DNA from 2 places in the Lysinibacillus sp. BSL11 genome. Region 2 is predicted to be linked to the other one. Evidence: riboswitches for the same ligand, from Rfam matches in the RefSeq annotation. Region 2 holds a riboswitch; the other holds the start of a gene.
What was found. Region 2 has a riboswitch for preQ1 ahead of queF (preQ(1) synthase). Riboswitches for the same ligand answer to the same signal wherever they lie in the genome.
Positions count from the first base shown of each region.

Region 1 (3,427 bases), on a different contig from region 2:
TAATGGTTTTAGTCCCAAAAATAGCTTCACCAATAATAACGGATGCGAGACCGATCACAATCATACCAATCCCCATACTAACATCAGAGAACTTCGAGTATTGTGCGATTAAAGCTCCAGAAAATGCGACAAGCGCATTGGAAAGTCCTAGCCCCAAAATGATAAGTGTATCTGTATTTGCAGAGAAGCTGCGAATCATTCGTTTATTATCACCAGTTGCTCGGATAGCTAGCCCAACCTCTGTCTTTAAGAACCAGTCTGCTATTAACTTAATTAAAATCGTGATGATTAATACAACAATCAGCACACTCCATGTACCTGGTACATGCTGAAAGCCTATGCTTTTTAATAGGTTATTGATAGCATCATCGATCCCTAAATTACTCCAGAAAGATTGAAACTTTGAAAAGATTGTTTCAGAGTTTAGTAGTGGAATATTCGGGCGACCTATCGTATTTTCTGCAGTTAACCCCATGATACGTAGATTAATCGAGTATAAAGCAATCATCATTAAAATTCCTGATAAAAGCGGATTAATCTTTCCTTTCGTGTGAAGAATTCCTGTCATACATCCAGCAATAAATCCAGCAACAATTGCCACTAAAGTCGCTAAGATTGGGTGGTAGCCAAGCAAAACCATTGTTGCTGCAGTTGCCGCCCCTGTTACAAAGCTTCCATCAACCGTTAAATCCGGAAAATCTAACACCCGAAATGTTAAATATACACCAAGTGCCATAATTGCATAGATGATTCCTTGCTCCACTGCGCCAAATAATGCTAAAAACATCGTTGAATCATCTCCTAAATCTCTTTATTATTTATATCGCTTGTAAAATGAAGATAAAGCGGGGATAGTTCACCCCGCTTCGTTTTACTGTTCTAGAATTTCGGCACCCCAAGAATCTTTAATTTCGATTCCTAAATCATCTGCAACTTTTTTATTGATTAATAATTTCAGATTTTGTGGGTATTGTGCAGGTGTATCGGCAGGTGTCGCTTCACCTTTTAAAATTTTCACAGCCATTTGACCTGCTTCATAACCGATATCGAAATATTCAAACCCATAAGCAGCTAAACCGCCACGTGCTACAGAATCTAGTTCTCCTACGATTAATGGTAATTTATTCGTATTGGCAACATCAATTACCGACTCTAATGCAGAAACTACTGTGTTATCAGTAATAATATAGAAAGCGTCTACTTTACCAATTAGAGATTCTGTCGCTTGTTTTACATCTGCTGAAGTAGATGCTGATGCTTCTACCACCGCTAAACCTTGTTCGTCCATAACCTTTTTCACTTCTGAAACTTGTGCAACTGAGTTTTGCTCACCGGCATTGTAGACCATCCCTACTTTTTTCGCGCCAAGTTCTTTTAGGAATGCTACAGTTTTAGAAATCGTTTCAGGATGTAAATCGATTGTGCCTGTAATATTTTTCCCTGGCTTCTCCATTGAGTCAATTAACTGTGCACCAACAGCATCTGTAACAGATGTAAAAATAATTGGAATATCACTTGTTGCTGTTGCAGCGGCTTGAGCAGAAGGTGTAGAGTTTGCAAAAATCAAATCTACGTTTGCACTTACTAGATTGTTAGCAATTGTTGTGTTAAGGCTATTATCTCCCTGTGCAATTTGTGAATCGTATTCAACTTTTAAGTCAGCATCTTCAATTGCTTTTTTAAAGCCTTCCGTTGCTGCGTTTAACGATGGATGCTCAACAATTTGAGTAATCCCGATTTTATATGTTTTATCGTCTGCATTTCCGCTCTCACTAGCATTGTTTGTTTCATTTCCTTTTGAATCTGTTGTACCAGAGCCACCGCTACCACAAGCAGCAAGAAGCAACACTAATCCAAAAAGAAGGAATGACAACTTCTTTACATTGCTTTTCACAAATAATCCCCCCGATTATATTCTCGAATATCTATCGCACTTTATCCAAACAAAGTGTGAATGTATCGCTATATTATCGTTATTATCGAGCTCCGTCAACAACATTATGAATGTTCTGACTTTTAAAATTGACAAAATATTTTAGTTTTTCATTTAATTTGGCGCTTTAAACCGCTAAACTACGCTGTTTTAGTTATTCTAGTTCCTTTTTCAACATAGTAAAAAATATTTATGACAATTTTGCGGCGATAGGACATTATAGACAAAGTCTGACATTTGACTTCTACTAGATATCTATAATAGAATATTTACTTGTGTGAAAGCACCGTGGTTCGTAACCATCCCACGAAAAAAAACTAAGGAGAAATGAATATGAAGATAAAATTTTTAGCAGCAAGTGGTATCATTGCGGCTCTCTATATAGCTGTAACCATGCTTGTTGCACCATTTGGTTTTACAGAGGTTCAGTTCCGAGTATCTGAGATGTTTAACCATTTAGTGGCCTTTAATCCACGCTTTGCCGTAGGGATTATTATTGGAGTATTGATCTCTAATCTCTTTTCACCACTTGGCATTTACGATTTAGTGTTTGGTGTAGGTCATTCAATGATTACACTCGGCCTGTTTATTTTAATCTGTAAATTTGTCAAAAATATTTGGGCACGTTTAATTATTAATACATTGCTCTTTACATGTACTATGTTTATCATTGCCTTTGAGCTGAACTTGGCTTTAGAGTTGCCATTTTTCTGGACTTGGCTAACAGTCGCGGCGGGTGAATTTGTTGTATTAGCTGTAGGTGCACCGATTATGTATGTATTAAACAAACGCCTTCACTTTAAAAATTTGATTTAACTGACGGATCTTTTTAGATTCGTCTTTTTTCTTGACACTATTTTGAAAATACTCTACAATTCTTTCTAATAAATGCAAGGAAGAAGAGTAGTAGCAAGCATTGTTACTTTAAGAGAGCTGGTGGTTGGTGCAAACCAGTAGTACAGACTTGTGAATGGACTTCAGAGCAGCCTTATCAAATGTAAGGCCGATTCGCTCCCCGTTACCGGAGCAGGAAAGCGCGCAAAAATTGCGAATGAAGGTGGCACCACGGTTACTCGTCCTTTTTATGAGGGATTGGAGTGGCTTTTTTTTTGGAAAAATTAGCATAGAGGAGTCGAGTTAAGATGAGTACAGTAGTAGAAAAAAAGGGATATTTCGGTGAATTTGGTGGAAGCTTTGTTCCAAAGGAGCTTCAAAATGTTTTAAATAGACTAGATGAGAATTTTCAAAAGTATAAAGAGGATGATGATTTTAAGCAAGAATTAGATTACTATTTCCGTGAATATGTCGGGCGTAAATCCCCTCTTTATTTTGCAGAAAATTTAACACAGCAATTAGGTGGCGCAAAAATCTATTTAAAACGTGAAGACCTTAACCATACAGGCTCACATAAAATCAATAATGTATTAGGACAAATTTTACTAGCTAAACGTATGGGAGCAAATCGCGTAATTGCCGAAACAGGTGCAGGACAAC
Region 1 is NZ_JAVGCX010000004.1:109,126-112,552, reverse strand. It holds gene RCJ95_RS06135 (ABC transporter permease) at 1-787, opposite strand, end outside; gene RCJ95_RS06130 (ABC transporter substrate-binding protein) at 872-1,894, opposite strand; PreQ1 riboswitch class I at 2,216-2,260, shown strand; gene RCJ95_RS06125 (QueT transporter family protein) at 2,267-2,749, shown strand; T-box leader at 2,818-3,017, shown strand; gene trpB (tryptophan synthase subunit beta) at 3,076-3,427, shown strand, end outside.
Region 1: linked by a shared signal. The riboswitch ahead of RCJ95_RS06125 (QueT transporter family protein) and the one ahead of queF (preQ(1) synthase) in region 2 are both predicted to bind preQ1.

Region 2 (3,427 bases):
CACTCAGCCCTAATACTACCCGATAGGTATGACCGTGCAGATTTTTACATTTCCCTTCATAATGATGTAGATGATGAGCAGCATCGAAGGTAAATTCTTTGCTTATGAGAACACGCTTTGCATGGTAGTTCAATTGATTTCTTTGAATATCCACATCAATTTTCTGGAGTCTCTCAACGATTTTAAAATCTGACATGCCTTAAGACTCCTTCCTATAACTTAAATACTCATCAAGCCCTTTATTTCGCAATTTACATGCTGGGCATTCACCACAGCCATCTGCTATGACACCGTTATAGCAAGTCAACGTTCTTTGTCGTACAAACTCAAGTGCCCCAAGCTGATCAGCTAATTCCCATGTTTGTGCCTTATTCAGCCACATCAAGGGTGTATCAATCACAAAGGAATCATCCATCGATAAATTTAACGTTACATTTAAGGATTTAATAAAGACATCTCGGCAATCCGGATATCCACTAAAATCAGTTTCACAAACACCTGTTACAATATGCTTTGCCCCTACTTGGCTCGCTAAAACGCCCGCAAATGAAAGAAAAAGGAGATTGCGGCCAGGCACAAAAGTCGATGGGAGCTCACCATTTTCTCCGTCCTTCACCTTTATGTCTTGTCGTGTCAATGCATTCGGAGCAAGTTGATTCAGGAGAGACATATCAAGTATGTGATGCTTGATACCAAGCTTCTCTGTTATCACCTTCGCACAGTCAATTTCAAGACGATGCCTTTGACCATAATCGAAAGTTACTGCCTCAATCTCTTCAAAGCGTTCTTTTGCCCAGAACAAACAAGTTGTGCTGTCCTGACCTCCACTAAATACTACAATTGCTTTTTTCTTTTTCATCTATAAAGACTCCCTTATATCGAAAAAACAGCACTCTAAGAAAAAGTGCTGCTTTCTTCTTAGTTTTTTTAAGAGGGTAGCTAAAAACCTCTTTCTTGCTTCATTTATCGATTATCAATTTTTTCTGGGTTAAGATCGTGGTTCATTAAACGATAATTGGCGATTTCTTCGTATTTCGTTCCTGGCTTCCCATAGTTACACCATGGATCAATCGAGATACCCCCACGTGGAGTAAATTTCCCCCAAACCTCTATATATCTTGGATCAAGTAGTGCAATTAAATCGTTCATAATGATATTCACGCAATCTTCATGAAAATCGCCGTGATTTCTAAAACTGAATAAATACAACTTTAGAGATTTACTTTCAACAATTTTTTTATCTGGGATATATGAAATGTACATCGTTGCAAAATCCGGCTGATTTGTAAGCGGACATAAACTAGTAAACTCTGGGCAATTAAACTTAACAAAATAATCTCGATTAGCATGAAGATTATCCACTGCCTCTAATACCTCAGGTGCATAATCATAGGAATACTTTGTACCTTGATTACCTAATAGGGTTAAATCCTTTAATCCTTCTTCATGACTTCTGCCAGACATAAAAAAACCTCCTTGTAAAATGTTTCCCAACACTTTTCAAGAGAGGCATCACCAATCATTCTATTTAAAACATAAGTAAACAGATAAAAAAAAGCCACGTCCGATATGGACATGGCATATTGTCATGTTTCCATAGTTTTTTATAGAGGGTATCAGCTATGAACCTCTCCCGTTCTAGTCCGGGCATTCTTTTCTTCCATATCGTACAAAAAATAATACAGAACGTCAAATGGATTTTTTATAAAACTCTTAAATGATAAAAAGTATGAATTACTGTAAGTCAATACTCATTTGAAAGTTCTACTTTTTTATTAAATTACTAGGAAAATAGAATTAATTCATTTTTGACAAAGTAATACTAATTATCAATATTTTGAGTTTTTTTAATATTCCGATATTCGAATTATCTCACCTGTGATAAATTGGAAATATCACACTAAACTGAAAAGTGCGATAATTATGAGTGGAGGGAGAAATGAGATTTGAAAAAGTTTAAGTTTACGAAGTTTTTAAGTAGTATGATAGCTTTCGTTATGGTGCTTTTTCTATTGGTTCCATTATCGAGTGCTAATGCTGAAGATTCGAAACCATTCAAGCAGGATAGCCAAAGTGAAAGTATACTTCAATTAAAGGCGGCTATCGCTGAACAGCTAAGCTTGTCTAAAGATGGTCCAACTCTTCACGAAAGCTTACAAAATGTATCAGGCAATCAAGAAGTTGCAGTCATCGTACATTTATCTGAAAAGCCTGTGGCACTAGAGCAAGGAATGAGCCAAGTGAAAGGCCAAAAGTTCTCTAATGCGCGAGCAAATGAAGTTCGGTCAAATGTAAAATCTCAACAAGCACAGGTTAAAAAAGAATTAGCTACTAAAAATGTTCAAATGACTCAAGGCTACACATTTGATACTGTTTTAAACGGTTTTGCAGCAACTGTGAAAGCAAATGATCTCCCAAAGCTGCTTTCAATAGAAGGAATAACATTAATTGAACCTGATGCAATTGTTTACGCATCAGAAGATAAGACAATGAAATCATCAGAACTGATTAAGGAAGATCAATTAGAGGCTCAAATGAATACAAGTATTTCTTTCCTCGGCATCGAACAGCTTTGGAATGAAGGAATTGAAGGACAAGGTATAAAGGTAGCAGTATTAGATACTGGTATTGATGCAGATCACCCCGAGTTCGCTGGAATTTATAAAGGTGGGAAAAACTTTATTCCAAATTCATCAACTTACACAAAGCCTCGGGCAGATGACGATGCATCGGAAACATTGCCTTCTGAGCGTCCTGCTGGAACACCTGAATTTAATGAAAAGGGAAGCTCGTTCTATACTTCTCACGGTACCCATGTTGCTGGAACCATTGCAGCAATTGGAGCTAACAATTTCGGCATTAAAGGAATTGCTCCAAAAGTAGACCTTTATGCTTACCGTGTTCTTGGTGCATATGGAAGTGGGGCTACATCTGGTATTGTTAAAGCAATTGAAACGGCTGTAACAGAAAAAATGGACATAATCAACCTTTCTCTTGGTGGGGGGGCTAACTCTGAAACGGACGCAGGTTCATTTGCTATTAATAATGCAATGATGGCTGGAACAATCGGAGTAATTGCAACAGGGAACTCCGGCCCAAATCGAGGAACAATGGGCACGCCTGCAACCGCTCGTTTAGGAATTGCTGTTGGTAACACAACAAATCCTGAAACAATGTATAACGGTGAAGTGAATGTTACAGTTGGTGACTACAACTTAACAAAACAGCTCCCATTAATGGGCACAACTTTTGGAAGGGATTTAGCAACACAGCTTCAAGGAGAATTTGACCTAGTTGCTATTCCTGGAAACGGAGAAGTAAAAGACTATGAGGGAATCGATGTAAAAGGTAAAGTGGCATTGATCTCTCGTGGCAGCATCGCATTTGTTGATAAAATTGCGAACGCAAAGGCAAATGGAGCAGTCGC
Region 2 is NZ_JAVGCX010000006.1:155,161-158,587, forward strand. It holds gene queD (6-carboxytetrahydropterin synthase QueD) at 1-196, opposite strand, end outside; gene queC (7-cyano-7-deazaguanine synthase QueC) at 200-859, opposite strand; gene queF (preQ(1) synthase) at 964-1,464, opposite strand; PreQ1 riboswitch class I at 1,591-1,637, opposite strand; gene RCJ95_RS09040 (S8 family serine peptidase) at 1,947-3,427, shown strand, end outside.